2 regions of the Paenibacillus sp. YAE3 genome follow, and region 1 is predicted to be linked to the other one. Evidence: riboswitches for the same ligand, from Rfam matches in the RefSeq annotation. Region 1 holds a riboswitch; the other holds the start of a gene.
What was found. Region 1 has a riboswitch for FMN ahead of ribD (bifunctional diaminohydroxyphosphoribosylaminopyrimidine deaminase/5-amino-6-(5-phosphoribosylamino)uracil reductase RibD). Riboswitches for the same ligand answer to the same signal wherever they lie in the genome.
Positions count from the first base shown of each region.

Region 2: another riboswitch for FMN. It lies ahead of AC27KL_RS14205 (DMT family transporter); the one in region 1 lies ahead of ribD (bifunctional diaminohydroxyphosphoribosylaminopyrimidine deaminase/5-amino-6-(5-phosphoribosylamino)uracil reductase RibD).

Region 1 covers NZ_BAAIYF010000002.1:543,839-556,103, reverse strand. The annotation lists gene AC27KL_RS05460 (stage V sporulation protein AA) at 1-139, shown strand, start outside; gene AC27KL_RS05455 (stage V sporulation protein AB) at 136-564, shown strand; gene AC27KL_RS05450 (spore germination protein) at 744-2,333, shown strand; gene lysA (diaminopimelate decarboxylase) at 2,452-3,783, shown strand; gene AC27KL_RS05440 (peptidylprolyl isomerase) at 4,048-4,485, shown strand; FMN riboswitch at 4,738-4,921, shown strand; gene ribD (bifunctional diaminohydroxyphosphoribosylaminopyrimidine deaminase/5-amino-6-(5-phosphoribosylamino)uracil reductase RibD) at 5,280-6,410, shown strand; gene ribE (riboflavin synthase) at 6,427-7,086, shown strand; gene AC27KL_RS05425 (bifunctional 3,4-dihydroxy-2-butanone-4-phosphate synthase/GTP cyclohydrolase II) at 7,135-8,340, shown strand; gene ribH (6,7-dimethyl-8-ribityllumazine synthase) at 8,417-8,884, shown strand; gene AC27KL_RS05415 (segregation and condensation protein A) at 9,197-9,991, shown strand; gene scpB (SMC-Scp complex subunit ScpB) at 9,960-10,559, shown strand; gene AC27KL_RS05405 (glycoside hydrolase family 16 protein) at 10,805-12,055, shown strand; gene AC27KL_RS05400 (DUF2953 domain-containing protein) at 12,153-12,265, shown strand, end outside.
Region 2 covers NZ_BAAIYF010000006.1:308,402-320,666, forward strand. The annotation lists gene AC27KL_RS14170 (GntP family permease) at 1-828, opposite strand, end outside; gene AC27KL_RS14175 (GntR family transcriptional regulator) at 984-1,667, opposite strand; gene AC27KL_RS14180 (ABC transporter ATP-binding protein) at 2,184-2,987, opposite strand; gene AC27KL_RS14185 (ABC transporter ATP-binding protein) at 2,974-3,984, opposite strand; gene AC27KL_RS14190 (ABC transporter permease) at 3,990-4,826, opposite strand; gene AC27KL_RS14195 (ABC transporter permease) at 4,828-5,838, opposite strand; gene AC27KL_RS14200 (ABC transporter substrate-binding protein) at 6,002-7,840, opposite strand; gene AC27KL_RS14205 (DMT family transporter) at 8,104-9,066, opposite strand; FMN riboswitch at 9,202-9,365, opposite strand; gene AC27KL_RS14210 (S-layer homology domain-containing protein) at 9,534-10,559, opposite strand; gene AC27KL_RS14215 (DUF6359 domain-containing protein) at 10,647-12,265, opposite strand, start outside.

The DNA.
Region 1 (12,265 bases):
GTTCAAGAAAAAATGGAACGAGGAGCCGACCCCGCTTGAGGTGGAAATGTTCCTGTACCAGGAAAACATCGATCAGTTTGTCGTCGCCCAGGAATACAAACGGATGAAATCGTCGCAAAACAAGGGTGAACCGCATTGAACACGACGGCATTTGGTCTGCTGGTGCAAATTTTGCTGGGCATTGCAGGAGGCATTGCCGTCGGAGGCGGCGTGATCGCTTTGTTTATCGTGCTGGACATGATTCCGAGGCTTGCCCAACTGACGCGTTCATACCACCAGGTACACTGGTACGAAGGGGCGATGGTCGCGGGGTCGCTGGTGGGGACCGTGTTTGATTTTTGGAATTGGAAGCTGTCGCTGGGCCCATGGTCGGGGCTGGTCGTCGGTTTGTTCCACGGCGCGTTTATCGGCCTGTTGGCCGCGGCTTTGACCGAGGTGCTGAACGTCCTGCCGATCTTGGCGAAGCGGCTGAAGATGATCCGCTTTTTGTTCGGCCTTTTGATGGCGATGGTGACGGGGAAAGTGGCAGGTTCGTTGTTTGACTGGTTTGTGTACAGAAAGTAAGACGCGAAAGGGGTGCGTGGATCATGAACGAACATGAAAACGAACGAACAGCCATGGAGGATCCGGCAAAACCGGCCGCGGCGATGTCGTACGGCGACGCGGAGGAAGCAGAGGGAGAGGCGGCCTCGAGTTCAAACGCAGGCGATGGGAACGGCCATGATCCCGGGAACGGGGCAAGCATGAAGGCGGCGGAAGGGCAGCGGCAGAAGGGTCCGGTCAAAGCCGAGGAGAAAAAGCGGGAAAAGGAGCACTCCGACTCGGTCGAGGAGTCCGTCATCTACTGGCAAAAGACGGACGACATTTCGGGGAGCCTCGACCAAACGAAGGCGACGTTAAAGGAAGTGGTGGGACTCGGGACCTCTTTTGACATCGTGTTCCGCGAGATGACGCTGGCGGGGCAGCGCACGGGGCTGTTTTTCGTCAACGGCTTCGCCAAAGACAACATCATGCTCGAAATTTTGAAGCGGCTGACCTACCTGTCGGCGGATCAACTGACGACCGATGCGCTGAAAGCCTTTTTCGAATGTTATATCCCGCATATTCAGGTGGAAGTCGAAAGAAAGCTCAGCTCCACGATCAACAAGGTGCTGATGGGCATGTCTGCCCTGTACATCGAAGGCGAGCAGGCGGCCATCGTGCTGGATACGCGCACCTTCCCGGTGCGCAGCCCGGAAGAACCGAGCATCGAGAGGGTGGTACGGGGCTCAAGGGACGGCTTTGTCGAGACGCTGCTCAGCAATATCGCCCTTGTCCGCCGCCGCGTCCGCGATCCCGGATTCAAAGCGGAGCTGGTCCAGGTAGGTAGACGTACACGTACGGACGTGTGCATTGCATATATTGACGATATCGTCGATAAGGTGCAGGTCGATTCGATCCGGGAAAAAATCAAAGGCCTGGATATCGAAGGGCTGCCGCAGGCGGATAAGCAGCTGGAGGAGGCCATCATCAACAAAGGCTGGCATCCGTATCCGCTGGTCCGGTATTCGGAGCGGCCCGACGTGGTGGCTTCGCATATTTTGGAGGGGCGGGTGGCCGTGTTCGTCGATACGTCGCCGAGCGTCATGGTCATGCCGACCACCTTTTTCGACCTGTGCCAGCATGCCGAGGAAAACCGGCAAACGGCATTTATGGGCACGTATTTGAGGTGGATCCGTTTTCTCGGGATCGTCGCCTCCATGTTTTTGCTGCCCTTATGGATGCTGCTGGTGGCCAATCCGGAATTGAAGCCGGGCTTTCTCCAGTTCATCGGGCCTCATGACCATGGCAAAGTCCCTTTGGTCGCCCAGTTTCTGATGGTCGAATTCGGGGTGGACCTGCTGCGGCTGGCCGCCGTCCACACCCCTACGCCGCTGGCGTCCGCCATGGGTTTGATCGCAGCCATCCTCGTCGGCGACATCGCGGTCAAAACCGGATTGTTCGTCAACGAAGTCGTGCTCTACATGGCCGTTGCGGCCATCGGCATGTTTGCGACGCCAAGCTATGAGCTCGGGCTGGCCAACCGGCTGGTGCGCCTGGTGCTCCTGGTGGCCGTTGCGCTCTTTAAGGTGCAGGGGTTCGTCATCGGCACGACGCTGCTCGTTTTGCTGCTGACGCTGCACCGCTCGTACAATTCTTCGTATTTGTGGCCGTTTATACCTTTTAATGCAAAGGCGCTGGCGAGCGTATTATTCCGTTTTCCGCTGCTGGAGGCGAAGAAAAGGCCATCCTTCAACAAAACGCGGGATAACACGAAAATGGCGCCTAACCCGGACAATACGGATCAATCGTAGGAAAAAATACAAATGTTTTGCTTAAAAATCCATTCATTCTCTTCCGTTGTCTGTTATACTGATGTAAAAGTTCAGATGGAAGTTTGATTTTCCACAGAAAGCGAAGGGATGCTGAATTATGTTCTTACATGGTACAAGTCAAATAAACGCAGCAGGGCATCTGGAAATCGGCGGTTGCGACGTGACGGAACTCAAGGCCCGATACGGAACACCGCTTTATATCGTGGACGAAGAGCTCGTGCGTCAGCGCTGTCAGCAGTACATCACAGCTTTCCGCGCATCCGGCCTGAAATTCCAGGTCGCTTATGCGAGCAAAGCGTTTTGCACGATGGCCATGTGCCGCATTGCAGACCAGGAAGGCATGTCGCTTGATGTGGTATCCGACGGGGAGCTTTACACCGCGCTGCAGGCAGGATTTCCGGCCAAACGCATTCATTTCCACGGCAACAACAAAACGCTGGAGGAAATCGAAATGGCGATCGACGCCGAAATCGGCTGCTTCGTTGTGGACAACTTGGTGGAGCTGCACCTCTTGAATGCGGTCGCGGCCGAGAAAAACGTGCGCGTGCAAATTTTGCTCCGCGTAACGCCGGGCGTCGAAGCGCATACCCATGAGTACATCTCCACGGGTCAAACCGATTCCAAGTTCGGCTTCGACATCGGCAACGGATCGGCATTCGAAGCCGTGAAGCTGGCGTCCGAACAGTCGAACCTGGAGCTGCTCGGCGTTCATTCCCACATCGGCTCCCAAATCTTCGAGGTTGAAGGCTTTGAAATGGCGGTGCAACGCGTGGCGGAATTCGCAAAAAGCGTGTCCGAGCAGCTTGCCGTGCAGTTCAAGGTGGTCAACCTGGGCGGAGGTTTCGGGATCCGCTATGTGGACGGGGATACGCCGCTTGAGGTTTCGCAATACGTAAAAGCGATCACCGATGCGGTTAAAACCCATTTTTCCGGATGGTCTTCCGAGCTTCCCGAAATTTGGGTGGAGCCGGGCCGGAGCATCGTCGGCGACGCCGGCACGACGCTTTACACGGTCGGAACGAGCAAGGACATTCCGGGCGTCCGCAAATATGTGGCCGTAGACGGCGGCATGACGGACAATCCGCGTCCCGCTTTGTACGAATCCAAATATGAAGCGCTGCTCGCCAACCGCGCGAACGATCCGGTCGAAGAGACGGTTTCCATTGCCGGAAAATGCTGCGAAAGCGGCGACATGCTGATCTGGGACCTGGACCTGCCGAAAGTAAACAGCGGCGATCTGCTGGCTGTTTCCTGCACGGGAGCGTACAACTATTCCATGGCCAGCAACTATAACCGCATTCGCCGTCCGGCGGTCGTATTCGTCCGCGAGGGCGAAAGCGATCTGGTCGTCCGCCGCGAAACGCTGCAGGATATCGTCGGCAACGACGTCATCCCGGAGCGGATCAGCAAGCAGGCTGTCCTGAAGTAAGGAGTTACAGCGGTCCGAAAGATCGGGAACAGCCGTCGTTAAAAAGCAAGAATTGGTGAAGAACAAAACACGGAAAAGATCATTTCTGTATTGGGGAATGCGGAAATGGTCTTTTTCGTTTCCCGAAATCATTGCAAAAGGGTCTGTATGTAAGATACAATCAGGTAGTGAGTCCAAACGGCGGACATGCTTGTAACGGTGTTTGTCCATTGGCGAATGAAGCAGCATCCAATAAACGAAAATATCCGGAGGAAGTGAATACCGATGAAAAAAGGTACGATTGAACTTGAAAAAGGCGGAGTAGTTGAAATAGAATTTTTGCCGGAAGAAGCGCCGAACACGGTGGCAAACTTCGAAAAGCTGGCGAATTCCGGCTTTTATAACGGCCTGACGTTCCACCGCGTGATCCCTGGTTTCGTGGCGCAAGGCGGCTGCCCGATCGGAAACGGCACCGGCGGTCCGGGTTACACCATCGATTGCGAAACCGCAACGAACACGACGAAGCACGAGAGAGGCGTGTTGTCCATGGCGCATGCCGGACGCAACACGGGCGGCAGCCAATTTTTTATCGTGTACGAGCCGCAGCATCATCTGGACGGCGTGCACACCGTTTTCGGCAAAGTGACGAAAGGCATGGAGCTTGTCGACGCGATCAGACCGGGCGACAAAATGAAAGAAGTCAAAGTTTGGGACGAACAATAAGAAGGGCAACGCCTCTTCGGAACGTTTTGGCTTGACCGTCAGCGAACGGCACAGCCGGCGTCGGTTTACCGGCGTCGGCTTTTTTTCGTTTGATGAAGCCCGAAAGCCTTTCGTTGCGGGCGTCTGCGAGCCATAGGATCGGCTTCGCGGGGCAAAGGTTGCAATTTGGCGGAAGTGGTGGTAACATTTCTTTTAGAAAGCGGCTTGATCTTTTTCAGCAGGCTTTCAAACAATTGTATACGCATGATTGGTTTATTCCTTCGGGGCAGGGTGAAATTCCCTACCGGCGGTGATGATGCATTTCGTTTATGGCGTACGGCCATGAAACTTGTGCATCTTAGTCCGTGACCCGGCCGCGTGGCCTTTAGCGCCCGCGTACGGTGGACCCGGTGCAAATCCGGGACCGACAGTATAGTCTGGATGGGAGAAGGAGCGAAAGCGCATGGTACATATGCTTATGCGTTTGCACCAATAAAGCTGCGGCATAGACGTGTCTTTTCACGTGTTTTCAGGACGTTCGTTCTTGGAATATCGGAAAACGGGTTTTTTGATGACTCCGGATTCGATCTTCAAGGAAGGTCCCGTTTTCGCGTCGCGTCTCGTATGAAGCAAGTGACTCAGGCTCGCTTTGTTTTGCCGTACCCGGTTGCGGGTACCGCCTATGATGATGATTGGGCGAAGCTTTATTCGCGTGTCTTTAGCTTACTCTCGACAAGCCCCCGGATGGTATCCGGAGGGCTTTTTTTGTTGCCTGGTTGATCAGGCAAAAGAACGGAAAGGAGGAGACTTGCGCGATGGAACTCCCCGTGAATGACGAATTTTACATGTCCCTGGCGCTGGATATGGCCGAACGCGCGCAGGGGCAGACGGGAATCAATCCGGTCGTGGGCTGCGTGATCGTCAAAGGCGGCGCGCTTGTCGGACTCGGGACGCATCTGCAGCGAGGAACCGCGCACGCGGAAGTGCATGCCGTCCGGATGGCCGGCGATCAGGCCGAAGGCAGCACGGTGTACGTCACGCTGGAGCCCTGCAGCCATCACGGCAAAACCCCGCCATGCAGCGACCTGTTGATCAAAGCCAAGGTAAAGCGGGTCGTCGTCGCTTGCGAAGACCCGAATCCCGTTGTCTCGGGCTCCGGGATCGAACGGCTCCGCCGTTACGGAATCGAGGTCGATGTCGGCGTGCTGCGGGAACGAGCGCTTCGCCTGAACGAAAAGTTCGCGAAGTATATCACGACAAAGCTGCCTTACGTGACGATCAAGACGGCAAGCACGTTGGACGGGAAAATCGCCGCCGACACGGGCGACAGCAAGTGGATATCAAACGCGGAAGCCCGGCTCCAGGCGCATGCCCTTCGCCATCGGCATCAGGCGATCATGGTCGGGATCGGAACGGTTCTGGCCGACGATCCCAGCCTGACGACGCGGCATGAACGCGCGGAAGGCTTGCAGCCGGTACGGATCGTCGTCGACTCCGGGCTTCGCATGCCGGCCGAAGCCAAAATGTTCAAGGATGGCACCTCGCCCATCGTCGTCTTGACGACGGAGCAGGCGCCGGCAGAACGGCGCAGGATGCTGGAGGAACTCGGGGCGGAGGTCGTCGCCTGCGGCGCGGGGCCTCGCGTGGATCTGAGAACAGCTTTGGAAGAGCTTGGCCGCCGGGAAATCGGCTCCATCCTGGTCGAAGGCGGCGGGACGCTGAACGGGGAGCTGCTGCAGGCGCGCCTGGCGGACCGAATCGTGATGTATATCGCTCCGAAAATCGTCGGCGGCAAGCATGCCCCGCATAATTTCGATTTTGAAGGCATCCGCCGCATGGCCGATGCGATCACGTTAAATGAACTTGAGGTCGAGCAGGTCGGGGACAACATCCTCGTTTCGGGAAAACCGGCGTGGCCCGCCAGCTCGAATGGGGAAAAACAATAAGGAGGAGGGAGACGTCATGTTTACCGGTTTGGTTGAGGAAATCGGGATTTTGGATGGCATTGCAAGGCAAGGGGAGGCCATGGTTTTAACGATCAAGGCTTCCGCCATCATGGACGACATCCGGATCGGCGACAGCATCGCGGTGAACGGGGTCTGCCTGACCGCCACGAAAATCGGCGGCGGCGTTTTTTCCGTCGACGTCACGCCCCAGACGTACCGCCATTCCAATCTGGGGCTGCTGAAGCCGGGAAGCCGCATCAATCTCGAGCGGGCGATGAAAGCAGGCGGGAGATTCGGCGGCCATCTGGTTCAGGGGCATGCCGACATGACCGGCACGGTCCGGCGGCTGTCCAAGGAGCAGAACGCGGTGCTGATCGAGATCGTGCCGGATAAACCGGACTTGTCCAAATTCATCATCCCGCAAGGCTCCGTCACGGTGGATGGAGTCAGTCTGACGATTGCCGACACCGACGGCGAAAGCTTCACCGTGTCGGTCATACCGCATACGCTTCAGGAAACCGGATTATCCGGCCTGAAGCCGGGCAGCGTCGTCAATATCGAATGCGACATTATCGGCAAATACGTGCATGCGCTGTTAGGGCCGGCGGCGTCCGGCAAAGGCGCGGAGCGGTCCGGCATAACGCTGGATATGCTGGCGTCCAACGGTTTTGCGTAACGCGCAGGGCTGCCGACAACGCAACTACAAAAGGGGGTAACGAACATCATGGAACCAATTCATTTTGACCCGATTGAAGACGCGATTCAGGATCTCCGGTCCGGCAAGGTGATCATCGTCGTGGATGACGAGGACCGGGAGAACGAGGGGGATTTTGTTGCTCTTGCGGAAAAAGCGACGCCGGAGGTGATCAATTTCATGGTTACCGAAGGCCGCGGGCTTGTCTGCGTCCCTCTGGCAAGGGAACGGGCGGAGGCGCTCGAGCTGATGCCGATGACGTCCCAGAACACGGATCATCACGGCACGGCCTTTACGGTGTCTGTGGACCATAGAAATACGACGACGGGGATTTCGGCGCAGGAACGGTCGCTGACGGCCATGGCGCTGATCGACCCGGCGGCGGCTCCGGCCGATTTTCGGCGTCCGGGACATATGTTTCCTTTGATCGCCAAAGACGGCGGCGTCCTGCGGCGCGCAGGGCATACGGAAGCTGCGGTGGACCTGGCCGTATTGAGCGGTTCGGCGCCGGCCGGCGTCATCTGCGAAATCATGAAAGAAGACGGCACGATGGCAAGACTGCCGGATCTGCAGGGGATCGCAAAAAAACATGGGCTGAAGCTCATCTCGATCCAGGACTTGATCAAATACCGGAATGAGCGGGAGAAGCTGGTGCACCGGGCGGCCGAGGTGCGGATGCCGACGGAATTCGGCGAATTCAAGGCTGTTGCCTATACCAACGACGTCGACGACAAGGAACATCTCGCGCTCGTGAAGGGAACGATTTCGGGCGACGAGCCGGTGCTCGTCCGGGTCCACTCCGAATGTTTGACCGGCGATGTCTTCCATTCGCTGCGCTGCGACTGCGGCCCGCAGTTCGCCGCTGCGCTGCGCCAGATCGAGCAGGAGGGTACCGGCGTACTGCTGTACATGAGACAGGAGGGCCGGGGCATCGGTTTGATCAACAAGCTGAAGGCTTACGAATTGCAGGAGCAGGGACTGGATACGGTGGATGCGAACCTACAGCTCGGATTTCCGGCAGACCTGCGCGATTACGGGATCGGCGCGCAAATTTTGAAAGATTTGGGCGTATCGAAAATCCGTCTGTTGACCAACAATCCGCGGAAAATCAAAGGCCTTGAAGGCCATGGCCTCGAGGTGGTGGAGCGGGTGCCGATCCAGATGGAGGCCGGGAAGGACAACAGCCGTTATTTGCAAACGAAACGGGCAAAGCTTGGCCATATGCTGAATCTGTAAACACTCGTCGGGCGCATGGCCCAAGTCAAGGCATGAGAATAAACAAATAAACTCAAGAACGAAAGGTTGATGAAACATGACGCATATTTTTGAAGGAAATTTGGTATCGAGCGGACTGAAATACGGAATCGTGGTAGGAAGATTCAACGAATTTATTACAAGCAAGCTGCTTAGCGGGGCCTTGGACGGACTGAAGCGGCACGGGGCTTTGGACGAAGAAGTGGATGTCGCCTGGGTGCCAGGAGCTTTCGAAATTCCGCTGATCGCCAGCAAAATGGCCGAAAGCGGCAAATATGACGCCGTCATCACGCTGGGCACGGTCATTCGCGGGGCGACTTCCCATTATGACGTCGTGTGCAACGAGGTCGCCAAGGGCGTAGCGGCAACGAGCCTGAAAACCGGCGTTCCGGTCATCTTCGGCGTTTTGACGACGGACAGCATCGAACAGGCCGTGGAGCGAGCAGGCACCAAAGCCGGCAACAAAGGTTACGAGGCGGCGGTGTCGGCGATCGAGATGGCGAACCTGACGAAGCAGTTCAAATAAAATGAAAGCCGGTTAACGGCAGCACAAGGCATCCTTCGGCATGAAGGGTGCCTTTTTGGCGCGGAAGCGATGCTTTTGCTGTAGTTGCCGAATGAAGCGAAAAACCGGATACCATTCCCTGTACGTCATCTATCAACGGCAAATCACGGGCCGGTTGACGTTGGGAGCCCTAAAGGGCTGATGCGGCGGGGACGGCCCGGCTTGACGAATGCGGCGATATCGTGCTTATTTAAATGTAGCGCCTTTACACGGGGCACTGCATTTTTTTAATATATAATAGTAGAAGCTCATTTTATGGACGGAGGATAAGCCGTGAACACAGTATTATATAAACTGGAGACATTTGAGGGTCCGCTCGATTTGCTCCTTCACCTGATAGACAAAGCGGAAATCAATATCCAGGATATCCCCGTCAGCGAGATTACCGATCAATACATGGAATATTTGCACACCATGCAGGAGCTGGAGCTCGATATTACGAGCGAATTTCTCGTCATGGCCGCAACGCTGTTGTCCATTAAAAGCAAGCTGCTCCTGCCGAAACCGCCGGTGTTCGAAATGGATGAATTCGATTTTTACGAGGAAGAAGACATCGATCCGCGCGCGGAGCTGGTGCAGAAGCTGATCGAATACCGAAAATACAAAGGCATCGCCAAACATTTGCAGGAAAGGGAATGGGAGCGCAGCCTGATTTATGCCAAAGAACCCGAAGATTTGACGCCCTGGGTGCCGCAGGTGAACGAAAACCCGGTGCGGGGGCTGCATGCCGCGGACCTGGTCGCCGCCTTTCAGAAGGCGCTCCGCAAAGCGGTGCGTCGGACAAGCTACACCCGGATCCAACGCGACGAAATCTCGGTTAAGGACCGGATCCGGCAGGTCGTGGACGTCCTTTCGGAGTCGGGACCTGGGGGGAAAGTGCTGTTTTCCCGGCTCTTGCACGAAGACATGGTAAGGCATGAGATTGTCGTGACTTTTTTGGCTATTTTGGAGCTGATGAAAATGAAGCAAATCCTGTGCTACCAGGAAAAGCTGTTCGATGATATCGTAATGGAATGGAGAGGAGGGGAGCAGCTTCATGGACTTTCCGAAATTGAAATCGATTATTGAGGGGCTGCTGTTTCTCGCGGGGGATGAAGGACTCACGGTCAAACAGATCGCCGAAATCGTGGATCACAGGCCGGAACTGGTCGAAGACGCGTTAAAAGAATTGAAGGAGGATTTCGAGCGGCAGCAGCGCGGCATCCAGGTGATGCAAATCGCCGGCAGCTACCAGCTGGCGACGCTTGCGGACCATGCCTCCTATTACGAAAAACTCGCCTATTCGCCTTCCCGTTCGTCGCTGTCCCAGGCTGCGCTGGAAACGCTGGCGATCGTCGCTTACCGTCAGCCGATCACGCGCGTGGAAATCGAAGAGATCCGCGGGGTCAAATCGGAGCGTGCCATTCAAACCTTGGTAAACAAGGATCTGATCGAGGAAACGGGGCGAGCCGAGGCGATCGGCAGACCGATTTTATACGGGACGACGAAATCGTTTCTGGATTATTTCGGTCTTCCCAGCCTTCAGGATTTGCCGGAGCCGCAGCTGTTCGAAAGCACGGAAAACCTGGAAGAGGAGACGCAGCTGCTGTTCGAAAAGCTGGACGGAAGGCAGCTGACGATCGATGACGTGGATTAAATAGAATCGGGTTGACGAAACCGTCGGAAAGAAAATCTTTCCGGCGGTTTTTTATTTTCCTTATGCCCAAACAAGTCAATAAAACGAAAACCAAGTAAGAAAATTGACATTTCGCTTAGGGGTCATCCATATTACAATGAAAACGCATACTGCGCATAATTGAAAAAACGTTCGTAAAGCGGCTGTCTTGAGCCAGCCGGTATACCTAACGATTTTGAAGAACGATTTATAAGGAGGAAATTGAAATGAACAGCAACCCGCACGCGCCCGGCTTCCCGGCAAATCCGCCGCAAAAGGAAGGATGGCAGCTGGTTTTCCAGGAAGAATTCGAAGGAACGGCACTCGATGAAAGCAAGTTTTTACCTTACGGGCTGGCGCATTGGTACGGGCCAGGAGAAAATGAGGCAGCTTACGAGCTCAGGGATTCCTGTCTCGTGCTGCAGCTGCCAGACGCCCAAAAAAGGATCTCGGCCGTGGCCACCGGCATGCGGGACGGGCTTCACCGTTTCTGGGACCAACTGGAGCTGCGCAGGCACGTAAGGCCTGCCATGAATCTGGTGACGCAATACGGTTATTTCGAGCTGCGGGCCAAAGTCGCGAAAGGCAGCGGAATCAATTCGGCCTGGTGGATGATCGGCTTCGAAAACCAGCTGCAACAAAACGCCGAAGTGGACATTTTCGAAGTGCTCGGCAAAGATACGCATGTCATGAACTCGACCTTGCACGCGCTGCGCGATCCTAAATTAAAATACGAGCATCAGCCTTACCGTGCCGAAACCGATTTGTCCGGCGGGTTCCACGTTTACGGCTTCGAATGGGACGAAAACGGCATGGCTTTTTATTTGGATAACCAAAAAATATGGCAGACGAACCAGTCTCCGGACTACCCGATGGTCACGCTGCTGCAGATCAACGAATCCGACGGTGGATGGGTCGGCGAACTCGATCCTGCAGTGCCTTATCCGAAGGAATTCGCCGTCGATTATTTCCGCGTCTACAAAAGGGAAGGGATGCCGATGGAGCTATTCCCGGCGGAAACGGCGCAGGAAGGCGAAAATCTGGCGCGCTCGGCGGTGGCCGGGAGCGGGACGGATATCGTATGGGGAGATTTGTATGAAGCAAAATCGCATATTTGCGCGCTGAATGACGGAAATCCGGATACCTGCGTCTTGAGCAAGCCGGGCATCCCTGCGCCGCACATGTATTATTTGGATTGGATGGAGCCGAAATCATTTAATACGGTACGTTTCGACCTTGCTTCCCAATGCCATTGCGAGTGGGCAGTCGAAGTGTCCGCGAACGGTTTGGACGGGTGGATTCAAGTAGCGGATCAACGCTCCGCCCTGAAGGAGCCTGCTTCTGGAAGCGGGCATCTCGTTTACAAAGCGAAATTCCCGATCGTCAAGGGGGCAAAAGCCCTGCGACTGATCGTCAAGAGCGTCGCGGAGGCGCCGCAGGGCTACCAAATCGCTGACCTGGCCGTATTCATGGCATAGGATGCACCCCCCGGAAAGCAAATGAACCGAATCTTTTCCAGACGTGTAGACAATACTATGTCCGAAGAAAAGATGCTCAGATCTGGGGGGCTCCATCGTGTGGATTGCGCTCGTTGTCATAGCCGTCATCGTCATCCTGATCATTGCTGCCGCAATGTCGAACATCACGTGTACCGTCAGGTACAAAAAAGAAGGAAGCGATGACCGCGC
Region 2 (12,265 bases), on a different contig from region 1:
TTCATGCCCGATAAACTCGCAAAATACGGTTAATCCATGCTTGGCATTCGGATCGATAATGGTGGCGATCGAACCGATCAGCATCAGAATAACAGGAAGCAGGATCGTAAACAAGGTAATGCCGAAGCCCGGCAGCTTGCGCTCGCCGCTGGACGAAAACTGCTCTGCCAGCTCTGCCGGCGGCTCGACCTTGATCCGTTTGCCGATCCATTTGCCGAAAAGAGGTCCTGCCACGATCGCCGACGGAAGGCCGACGATTAAGGAATATAATATGGTTCTACCCAAATCGGCTTTGTATGCATCAATCGCGATCATGGGTGCCGGATGCGGCGGAACCAGACCGTGCACGGTGGAAAGCCCCGCCAAAATCGGAATCCCGATTTGCAGGAGCGACATTTTGGTTTTCCGCGCGACCGTAAACACGATCGGAATGAGCAGAATGACGCCCACCTCAAAAAACACCGGAATCCCGACGATAAAACCGACGATCATCATCGCCCAGTGCACGCGTTTTTCGCCGAAGCGGTTAACGAGCGTCGTGGCGATTTGCTCGGCACCGCCGGACTCGGCCATCATCTTGCCGAGCATCGTGCCGAGGCCGATGACGATGGCGATCGTGCTTAACGTTCCGCCAAGCCCTTTCGTTACCGAGTCGACGATATCAAGCGGTTTCATGCCCGTCAAAAAGCCGAGGATCAGCGCCGACAGCAGCAGCGTAACGAACGGGTTCCACTTGAATTTGGCGATAAATACGATCAAAAACGCAATCGCGACAAGCGTCCAAACGATCAGCGTCCAATTATGGCTCATACCGAAAATACTGGACATCAAGACAACCTACCTTTCTTCACCTGGTTTTTCTGGATGATTTATGAATTCCCTTCAAATTATCATGCCCATTTGCCAGCATTTAATTTAAGTATTGGTATACTTGTCGACAACTTTGAGCGGCAACGTCCGCGTAGGGACATGTGCCGACCGCTTCAGGATGTACGGCCGGGGATGCTGCTGTGAAGCGTTTTCCTGGAATCCGCGAAATATTCCCTGACCACCTGTTCGATGACGTCTCTTTTGCGGGATTCCAAGCCTTTCATGATCGTATAATGTTTGTCGATGACCGAATGCAGCTTTTGTTCGCCTTTCGAAAAAATTTCGTCGGTCGTGAGCAGCATGACGGTCATGACGATCGGCCGGATGCTCTTCCAAAGATGCAAAATCCGGTTGTGGTTCGCGGCCGTAATGATCGTTTCATGAAAGGATAAGTCCTGGTAAGAAAATTCCACGGCGTCGTTATGTTTCATCGCCAGCTCCATTTTGTCCACGATCCGCTGGAGGCAGCCGAGCAAACCGGTCACATCCGATTGGGCCAGCCGCTGCTGAGCGAAGCTTTCAATCAAAAAACGAACGTCGTACAGCTCTTCGACATCCGTTACGTCCAGACCGACCACGACGGCCCCCATGCGCTCAAGCCGGATCAGTCCTTCGCTTGAGAGCGTTTTTAAAGCCTCCCGCACCGGGGAACGGCTTGTGCCGAACTCGGAAGCCACCCAATTTTCCGAAATGGTCTCGCCCGTCTTGATCGTTCCGTTGATGATTCGAAGCCTCAGCTCGCACGCGATGGTTTCCCCAAGGGATGCGTTCTGCAGCCAGGCCGAAGGATACTGCAACATCAGACAACTCTCCTATTTCAAGGATTGTTTATCAATCCCGATTCGTAAGCATACTAATAGGATTTTATCATATCCGCGCAGTGCCGTTCCAACCTTTCGCAGTTTTTCATCCTGAACCGATTTTTCAATATTACAAGTATACTTGTCGACAACTTAAAACCTTTTTTATTTTAAATCAGAACCCGGCATCTGTAAACCTTATTTTGAAAGCGCTTCAAAGCAATGTTTTCCATCTGTTTTGACCATGAAATTTCCTTCCGTTTCTTGATCCGCGCCGGGTTCGGGCTTCGTCCCCCTCCCTTCATGCATGCTTTTAGCTGGAATATTTTAGCCGTCATCAAAAAGAAAGCTGCTAAAAAAAATATTTTACGTTTCGTTTTCATAGCCATTTTCAAGGAATCGATCGCATAAAAACGGAAATGATTCGCAGTCCAGGCAGCCTTTATATGCAGGGATAGAGCCCGGAGATTTCCTCCGGCTCCATCCTTGGTTCGCGCAAAGCCAAGCTCCTTCCTACGACCCCAAATCCCAGGCCGAGTGGATTTTCGGGACGTCGTTGATGAGCTGCCGGGTATACCCGTGCTGCGGATTCAGGATCATGTCCTCGGCGGGGCCGCTTTCGACGATTTTCCCCTTTTCCATAATGTAGATCGTATCGCTTACGTAATAAGCCAGCCCTACGTCATGCGTGATGAAGATGATCGTCATTTCGTTTTCGTCCCGCAGCTTCAGCAGCATATCGAGAATCGTCGAACGGGAGCACGCGTCCACCATGGACGTCGGCTCGTCGGCGATGAGCACCTTCGGGTGCAGCATGAAAATCCGGGCGATCATCAGCCGCTGCATCTGGCCGCCGGACAGCTCGAACGGGTATTTGTTGTGCAGCTCCTCGAATTTGAGATTGACGAAGGAACAGGCTTCCTGCATTTTGCGGTACCGCTCTTCCTTCGTCAGCTTCAGCCCCTGCAGCTTAATGCAATCGAGCAGCAATTTTTCCACCCGGTAAAACAGGTTAAACGACGAAAACGGATCTTGAAAAATCGCCTGGATATCTTTCCAATACCGTTTCCGTTCGGCATGGGACTTCAAACGGCGGGGCTGCCCTTTATACTCGATGATCCCGGAGGATTCCTTCAGAAGGCCCATGATCATTTTGGCCAGCGTCGTTTTGCCGCTTCCGCTTTCGCCCACGATCGAAATGATTTCCCCTTTATGAAAATCGAAATCCACCGCATCCACGGCGGTCGTTTTTTGGCTGCCATAACCGAACACTTTTGTAAGGCCTCTGCCGCGGATCAACAGGTCACGATGGTTCATTCGCATACCACTCCTTCAGCGTTTCCGTTTCAAACAGGCAGCGGTACCAATGGTTCCCGCCCGCGCGAATCGGCACCTTGCCGGTTTTGCATTCGCTTTGCGCAAAGGAGCAGCGTTCCGCAAACCGGCAGCCGGGCGGCACCTGCTTCAGATTCGGCGGAGCGCCGGGAATCGCGGCCAGCTTTTGGCCTTTCATGCCTTCCTCCGGAACGAGGATGGAACCCATCAATTTTTTCGTATACGGATGGACGGGATCAAAAATCATCTGCTCCGCCGTGCCCCGCTCGACGATTTCGCCCGCGTACATGACCATGATTTCGTCCGTGACATGATAAAGCAGCGGCAGCTCATGCGTGATAAAAACGAGCGACCGGATATACTTTTTGTCCAGCAGATCCTTCAGCAGCTTGATGACCGCTTTCTGCGAAGTGACGTCCAGCGCGGAAGTCGGTTCGTCGGCGATCAGCACTTTCGGATTGAGGATGGTGGAAATGGCGATGACCGTCCGCTGCTTCATCCCTCCCGACAGCTCGCTCGGATACGATTTCAGCACCTTTTCCGGCAGATTCAGCGTCTTAAAACGATCTGCCGCCAGCTCCCATACCTGCTTTTTGGACAATTCGGGCCGGTGCTCCTTCATGATGTCTTCGATAAACCGGATGATTCGCAGCGTCGGATTAAGCGCGTTCATCGCCGCCTGCGGGATATAGGCGATTTCGCGCCCGGAAACTTTCGACCTCAGCTGCTCCTTGCTCAGCTTCATAATGTCGTTGCCGGAGATTCGGATGGAACCGCTGCCGTAATGGAGGGGCGGGAAATAAAAGCCCATCAGGCTGAGCGCAAGCGTCGATTTTCCGCAGCCCGATTCTCCCGCGATGCCGAGCGTCTTCCCCTCCTCCAGATTAAAATCGACGCCGTCCACCGCAAACACCTTTTCCTTCAGGCGGGTTTTATAATAGGTCTTCAGGCCGCTGACCTCCAAAATGTTCGTGCTCATACGCCTTAGCTCCTTATTTTCGGATTAAAGATCTCGTCCATGCCCGTGTTCATCATGTAGAGGGAGAACGTAATCAGCGCGATCGATAACGCTGCCGGGATAAACGCCCACCATGCCCCCGCCACCGGCGCCTCGAACACGAGCGCCCAGTTCATGATGATGCCGAGCGAAATGGTGTTGTACGGCCCCAGGCCGAGCATGGAGATCGACGCCTCCGACAGGATGCCCGAGGCGGTTTGCAGCACAAACGCCATGACGACGTACGAAGCGATATACGGGAGAATTTCGAAAACGATGATTTTGGGCGTGCTGTGACCGGATATTTTGGCGATATGGACGTGATCCCGGTTTCGCAGCGACGTGGTTTGCGCCCTGACCGCCCTCGCGGTCCACGGCCAGCTCGTGATGCCGATGATGATTGCGGTCACGAGCGAGCTGCGCGAATTGATGCTGACCGAAATGAGGATCAGAATGACGAATGACGGGATGACGATAAAAATGTTCGTGACGGCGGTCAGCAGGTTATCGAGCATGCCGCCGACGTAGCCGGAAACCAGACCGATGAAAAGGCCGATGACGGTGGCGAACACGCCGGCGATCAGCCCGACGCGGATGGAAGTCCGGATGCCGTACATCAGCTCGAGAAACAAATCGCGCCCGAAATTGTCCGAGCCGAGCCACAGGTTGGCGTCCGGGGGCTGGAAGGCGAGGGCGATCATCTCCAGCGGGTCCTTGCGGTTGATCTGCGGGTAGATCAGCACGAGCGCAAGCATCAGCAGGAACAATACGGCGCCGATCATGAACTTCGGCGATTTCAGAAGAATAGCGAACGAATTTTTCATCTCACTGTTCCTCCATTTGCGAGGCTTTGATTCTCGGGTCGATCAATCCGTAAACCATGTCGATCGTAAAATTGGCGAGCAGCACGGTGATGGCGATCAGCAGCGTGCAGCCGGAGATCAGCGGATAGTCCAATTGGCGGATCGCCGTGAACATCCATGTGCCGAGCCCCGGGTAACTGAACACGATTTCGCAGATCAGGGAGCCGCCGACCATCGTCCCGAGGGACAGAGCCAGTCCCGTAATTTGCGGAAGCATGGCGTTGCGGAACACGTACCTGGCGATTTTCGAATCCCGGATGCCCAGCAGCTTCGCGTACAGCACGTAATCGGCGTTCAGCTCGTAGATGGACATTTCGCGCATCCCGATGGCCTGCCCGCCGATCGTCACGAGCACGATGGACAAAAACGGCAGCGTATGGTGGCGGAGCACCGAGCCGATAAATTCGAAGCTAAGGCTTGGCACCATTTGAAAATCGTACCCGCCGGAAAGCGGAAACCACCCCAGGGTGAGCGCAAACAGGTACAGCATGATGATGGCAAGCGTAAAAAACGGGATCGAGTTGATAAACAAGGCCACCGGAAAAATCGCTTTGTCGAAGACGCCTTTTTTATAAGCGGCTACCGCCCCGAGCACGTTGCCCAAAATCCAGCCGACCAAAATGGCGGGAAGCTGGAGCCCGACCGTCCACGGCACGGCGGAAGCCAAAATGTCGGTCACCTTTTTCGGGTACAGCCCGAAGGAGGTTCCCCAGTCGCCGGTGAACAGGTTTTTGACGTAGATGAGAAACTGCATCCAAATCGGCTTGTCGATCCCGAATTCGGCCATAAACGTCTCATAGACGCGTTTGATCGTATCGCTGTCCGTCATGCCCTGCGACATTTGCGAAACGATCATGCTTACGGGATTGCCTTCGATCATCCGCGGCAGGAAAAAATTCAGCGTGATGGCGATGGCGAGCGTCAGCACGTACCAAAACAGCTTTTTCACGAAATATCTCGAATAGGCGTTCACGAAAAGCTCCCCCCTTCGGACTTGCGCGGCGGAATATCATGCTGCCGGTGACGGAGAGCCCGCATAGGTACGGCCTGGAAAGCCGTCCTTTATGCAGGCTGCGTGCATGTTTGCTTTGGGCCGTCACTCGAACATGATTGGGCTTCCGGATTGCGCGGCCTCCTCAGTTATGAATCTGGTACAAGGCCCGGATGCCCGCGCCGTCCATGGCGATTTGCGGCGGAATGTTGCTGCCGTCCCCGTCGACGGGGAACCCCTTCCATACGGATTCGTTGACGGTGTGGAACACCCATGGGCGGTACATCAGCGGAACGGAAGGGATATCCGTCAGCCAGATTTTCGTCAGCTCGGTATACAGGTTTTTCAGCTGCGCTTCGTCGGTGACGGTAGGGATTTGGTCGATGATTTGATCGGCCTTGTCGTTTTTGTAGCGTCCCCAGTTCCAGAACGCCATTTCTCCGGCAGGCGCCACGCCTTTCGAGTACATGATGTCATGGGCCCGGCTCCAAGGCTGGCTCGGATTGACGCCGCCGGCCGGCGTGTTCATGATGATGTCGAACTTGCCTGTTTGCAGGTCGTTCGTCCATACCGGAGCTTCCGGGAACTTCGTGCGGATTTCGATGCCGATCGCCTTCGCGCTTTGCGCGACGATTTCCAGCGCCGCGTTCCAGTCGGACCAGCCGTACGGGCATTCGATTTCATACGGACCGAGGCGGGTGCCGTTCAGGACGCGGATGCCGTCCTTGCCTTTTTGGGCCCCGATTTTGTCGAGCAGTTCATTGGCCGCTTTGACGTCGGTCGTCCACTGGAGCGGTTTGATCGCGTCTTTGTCGACGTATTTGGATTCGGCGTCGGTATTCAGCGTCAAGGAAGGTTCCATCGCCGCCGAGTAGCCGCTCATCGCCAGATCCGATATTTTTTTGTAGTCGATGGCCATCGCGATGGCGCGGCGGACGTCGGCGTTGTCGAGCCCTTTTTTCGACATGTTGAAGAAGACGGACGGCATGGAACCCGGCACGTAATACGGAGCGTCCTTCAGGAACGTCTTGATCGGCGCTCCCTTTTCCCACATGTTCCAGACCTGCGGAATGAACTGCTGCGATACGTCCACTTGGCCGCTCTTGAAAGCCAGGTCGCCGGCCGCGTTATCCTTGTAAATGACGTGCGTGATGTATTTCGGAGCCGGCAGTTTGCCGAACAGCGATTTGCCCCAATAATTGTCGTCGCGCTCGATCGTGATTTTCTGGTCGTTGTAGAAATACAGCTTGTATGGCCCCGTGCCGACCGGGTTATCGTTGACTTCTTTCCGGATGGCGGACAGGTCGTTGCCCGCTTTCTTTTCGATTTCCTCCCAAACATGCTTCGGAAGCATCGGGATCAATTCAATGCTGTCCAGCACCCTCAGCCGGTTGGGATTATCCTTGTTCAGCTTGATGTTGACGGCATTGGCCCCGTCGGCGGTTACTTCGGAAATATTCGTCCAATAGCTGCTCCAGTTGATGTCGTATTTTTTGCCGAGCTCGTAAGTATAAACGACGTCCTCCGAAGTGAACGGCTTGCCGTCGTTCCATTTCGCGTCCTTGTTCAGCTCGACATGCAGCGTATCGTCCTTCCATTCGTATTTGGTTCCGAGCAGCGGCTCAAGCGCCCCGTTCAGCTGGTTGATCATGAACAACGTTTCGTACACCAGCTCCCGGGAGTTGCCGTAATTGATCGGAAAAGCCGGATTGCCGCTCAGCAGGTTGAAGTTCGTCGGTGCTCCCCACTGCAGGCCGTTGACGTACAACGTTTCGTTTCGCGGCGTTTCCTTGGCGTCGCCTTTGGAGGTTCCGGTCGCGGGTTCTTTGGAAGGCTCCGTCTGAGTGCCCGAAGGCGGTTTGTTACCTTCCTGCGTTTTCGGCGTTTCCGAAGCGGACGGCGGCTGCACGGTTTGGCAGCCTGCGATGAGAACTCCCGCCATCAAAAGCGCCATCAGCGGTTTCGAAGCGAATTTCAGCCTCATGAACATTCCCCCATTCATCACATTGACACCTTGAATCTTGAATCTTGAATTGCACCGACCATTTCTAAAACGTATTCTGCAAGCGCTTACTTATAAAAATGTATGTCGAACCGTTTAAATCATGACTGAAAATCTTGGGTCCCTAAAAGTTATTCACGCGCGAAAAAAAGGCCGCTTTCGCGGGCGGACAAACCGCCCCGGAAGCAGCCTTTTAAGGCAACAGCTTTGAATTATTTTATAGGGAAGGCCACCAGAAAATACGTTTACGATTCCTTTGCGCTTTGGCGCGATATGATGAACAGGACGGCCCAGATCAGGACAAACCCGCAAATTTGGTGGAATTTCACGACCTCCTGGAACGCGATCCAGTTGATGAGCACGCCGACCATCGGGAAGCTCAGCTCCGCGAGGGTCGCCACCGACGCTTTGGTCGTCGTCAGGCCCTTATAATACACCATCAGGCTGAACAAGCCGGGCAGCAGCGCCTGGCCGAGCAAGTTGATCGATACGGCCGCGATCGTGCCAGCGCCGGAAGGAACATGCCAAGGATCCCCTTGATTGATCGTAATGGCGATCAGGAGCGGCAGCGCCACGATGAAACGAAGCGAAGTGACCGTTTCGTATTCCATTTTGCCGACCATCAGGCGGCCCATGACGGTCGAGCCGCCCCACAGCGCCGCCGCGCCCAGGGACAGCAGGCTTCCCACTTGGACGAAATCGTTGACATGGCCGAACGGGAACGTAAACCCGAAAGTGAGCAGGTAGGTGCCTGCCAGCGCAAGCAGCAGCAGCCAGCCGAACTTCTTCGGCAGCTGTTCCTTCAACAGGACCCGCGCCATGAGAATGGCGAAAATCGGCTGCATTTTCTGCAGCAGCAGGACAGCGTTCAAATTGCCGTGGGTCAGCCCCAGCGTGAACAGAATAGTCGCGATGGCCGAGCCGCCCCAGGACAGGAACAGCAGCGCGCCGATATGGCGCAGCTTAAGCCCTTTTAATTCGGAGCGGTGCTTCCAAAGCATCGGCGCCACGAACAGCGCAATGATGATATGTTCGAGCAAAACGATCTGCGTCGGCGTGATCTGCTCGCGCAGCAAAATGATCCGGAAGAGCGGGTCCGCTCCCCACAATGCCGCCCCGAGCACGACCAGCCAAAAGCCGGTTTTCGGGCGGACCGCCTGCTTGCGCAGGGCGGGATTCAGCTTGAACTTGTTGCTTACGTTTTCCATATTCCTAATCCCCTTGCCTGAATACGGAGTCAACATTGGAAAACCCCCGTATATCGACCGAAATCGACAAAACGGGGGCTGATCAAATAAGCCTGCGGAAATGTTACGAAAAAACATTTCCGGCAAACCTGCTCTATTGATCTTCTCCCATCCGGACTTTACCGTCGGCCCTGGAATCCCACCAGGTCAGTCGCTGCCTTTCAATCGCTTGAAAAGCAGGAGTCGCGGGCTTGACGTCGCTTTGGCGTTCAAGGACGTTCACCGCCGGTCAGGAATTTCACCTTACCCCGAAGATCCATATTCATATTTTTAGTATTGGTTTGAGTTCGTTCATACCATGATACTGCGTCATCGTATGAAAAAGCAACCCGAATGGTTACTTACATAAGTATAGCACATATCTTCGATTTAGCGGAAGCTTCTTTCAATAAAGAATTTTTTCCATGCTATCGATATTTTCGATAGCATTATTTCTGCTGCAGCAATGCCGAAATGACGACCACCGCCTCGGCGCGGGTCGCATGGGCGTTTGGCGCAAATAAGCCGCCGCTTCGCCCGCTCATGATGCCCCGCTGTGCCGCCGTCTCGGCGTAAGGCTTGGCCCAGGCGGGGATTTGCGCGCCGTCGGCAAAAGCAGGCTTGCCGCCGCCTGCCGGCGCTTCGGTCGAAGGCAGCGAACGGACGGCCATGGCGGCCATTTCCGCCCGCGTAATCTTCCTCGCCGGCCCGAACGATCCATCGGCGTAACCGTTCATGATCCCCCGGACTACCGCTTCTTCCACGAAAGGCAGTCCCCATGCCGGAATTTTCTTCGCATCCTTAAATTGGACAGGCTGGCGGGCAGCGTCGCCCGCCCCCAGGGCCCGGATCAGCATGGCGGCCAACTCGATCCGCGTCACTTCCTTGCCCGGTTGGAACGTCCCGTTCGCGTAACCCTTCACCCAGCCTTGCTGCACGGCCTGCTCGATGGCGTCCTTGGCCCAGTGACCGCCGATATCTTTCAGGGCAGCCGGTACGGGGACGCTTCCTTCCTTGATCGAAATGGATACGGTAATGATCTTGCTTGCGGCAGCATTCAGCTTGGAGTCCACCAGTTTGACGTCATGCAGCGAAACGTCGGCGCTGCCCTTCTGCAGCCTCGCGAATTGAACGGAGGCCAATTGAACGGTGCCGTTGTCGCCGGCCGTTTTGCCTACCTTGGTATGCGCGATCCGGACCGTCCCGTTTCGGACGATCGGATCGACGGAGAAACCGTTCGGGCCTGCTGAGGCGCTTTGATATGAAAGCTTCTGCGCGTCGTATTTCAGCGTGAAATCGTAAGCGTACAGATCTTTAAGATGTTCTCCCGTCACGACGACCGTGATTTGATTCCCGCTGGACGTTGATTGCAGAGAGACGCCGGGGGCTGCGTCATCCGCCGACGCCTGCGTTTGCGCGGCAAACCACCCGAATACGAGCACGAGTCCGAGAATTGAGGCTAACTTTTTCAGCAATGGGCTTCATCCTTTCGAACATGCCAATCGCAGAAAACGGCATACGGCCGCCTTCTGCGATGGGTGTTGGATTCATCCTTCGTTGGTTTATTTGCCGTACCAATCGCCGATAATCATTTGGGCGACGCCGGCCAGCGCGCGGATCGTGATTTCCCCTTCATTGAAAAGATCGGCGGAGGCCACGCGGCTCCAGTTGCCGTCGGCCGATGTGATGCCGAAATATTTGGCCATGATCGACAGGTCCTGCACGGTAATTTTGCCCGTTCCCGGCACCAGCGTGATCAGCTTCGTCTTGAAGGCCGCAACCGCATTGTTCAGCGCGGCTGTCGCGGCATCAACCTGGGCTTGGGCAGCCGCGGAGCTGTTTTTCACCGAAACGGCGGACTGGATCGCGGTTTGAAACGCCGACTTGGCCGACGCCGGATACTGTCCGATCTTTTCGCCTGCGGCGGCGCGGTCGTATACGTTCTGAGCCGAAGCGATCGCCGCGTTTAAGGCGGACTTGTCCACAGGAACGGACGGCACCGGAATGACCGCGTTTTTAAAGGTATGAACGGCGCTTGTCAGCGCAGCCAGCGCCGCATTGATTTGCGTTTGGGTAGCGGATGCATCGTTGTAAACCGCGGTTGCCGCTTGAATGGCCGCAAGCAGGTCGGCCTTGGCCGCAGGCGGATATTGCCCCGGTTCGGTACCCGTTACGGCTTGATCCGCCAGTTGTTGCGCATCCTGAATGGCTGCATGAAGCGCGCTGCGGTCAGCCGTTGCCACTTGGATCTGAACGGCGGCCCCGCCCGTGTCGATGTCCTGCGAAGCGCCGTCCGAGGATACCGTAAATGCCGTCACCGACAATTCCGCGCTGCCGGCCGCATCCTCCCTCAGCTTGCCATGCAGTTGAAACAATTCGCCGCTTTCTTTGATCGCATTCGCCTCCCCGGTGCTTGCCAGCAGCAGCCGGATTTGTCCCGCTTCCGGCTTGATGCCCGCCGCCAGCAAATTCAAGCCTTCCCTGGAAGAAGCGACCGCCCCCTCGGCGAGAACGGGACGGCCTTCCTGATCGGTTTGCGTTTGAAACGTCATCTTGGACGGATCGTATTGGATCGTGACGTCCATTGCGGTAAAGGAATATGTCAACGCGCTGACGCCAACCGCCACGTCGACGGGAGCCCCCGCATAAGCGGAAGCCGGCCCCGTCATCGTTGCCGCATTGCTTTTCTCCGGGCCCGCTCCCGCCGGCCGGATATCTTCCAGTTTCAGCAGCTTCAGCTGGTAATTGTTTTTGAAGATGGACGAAATGCCGGTGATGTCGACCTTCGTTCCTTCCGGAAACGACTGCTTCAGCCTATCGGCTTGAACCCCCGTGCGGCTGTCCACGCGCACACGGTTGGTCACGCTTCCGTTGACCAGGTCGAATTCCAGCGAACCGGTAACGGTCTGGTAATTCCGTACAGTCATATTTTTCAGGGTAATCAGCTGCCCTTGATTGCTGTCGTTCACCGTATCTTGAACGATGGGGGTCGGCGCCGGAATGCCCGCCGAATCGTCCAGCTTGGCAACCTGAACTTCGTTCATCAGCTCCGCCTCGGAGTTGAAGACCGTTTTCTGGGCGGTCATTTTAATTTTGTCGCCTGCGTGGAATCCCGTTGCCGCGCTTGGATAGACATAGATGCCGGCGGTTCCGTCCTGCAAATAAAATCCCGATCCGCCGA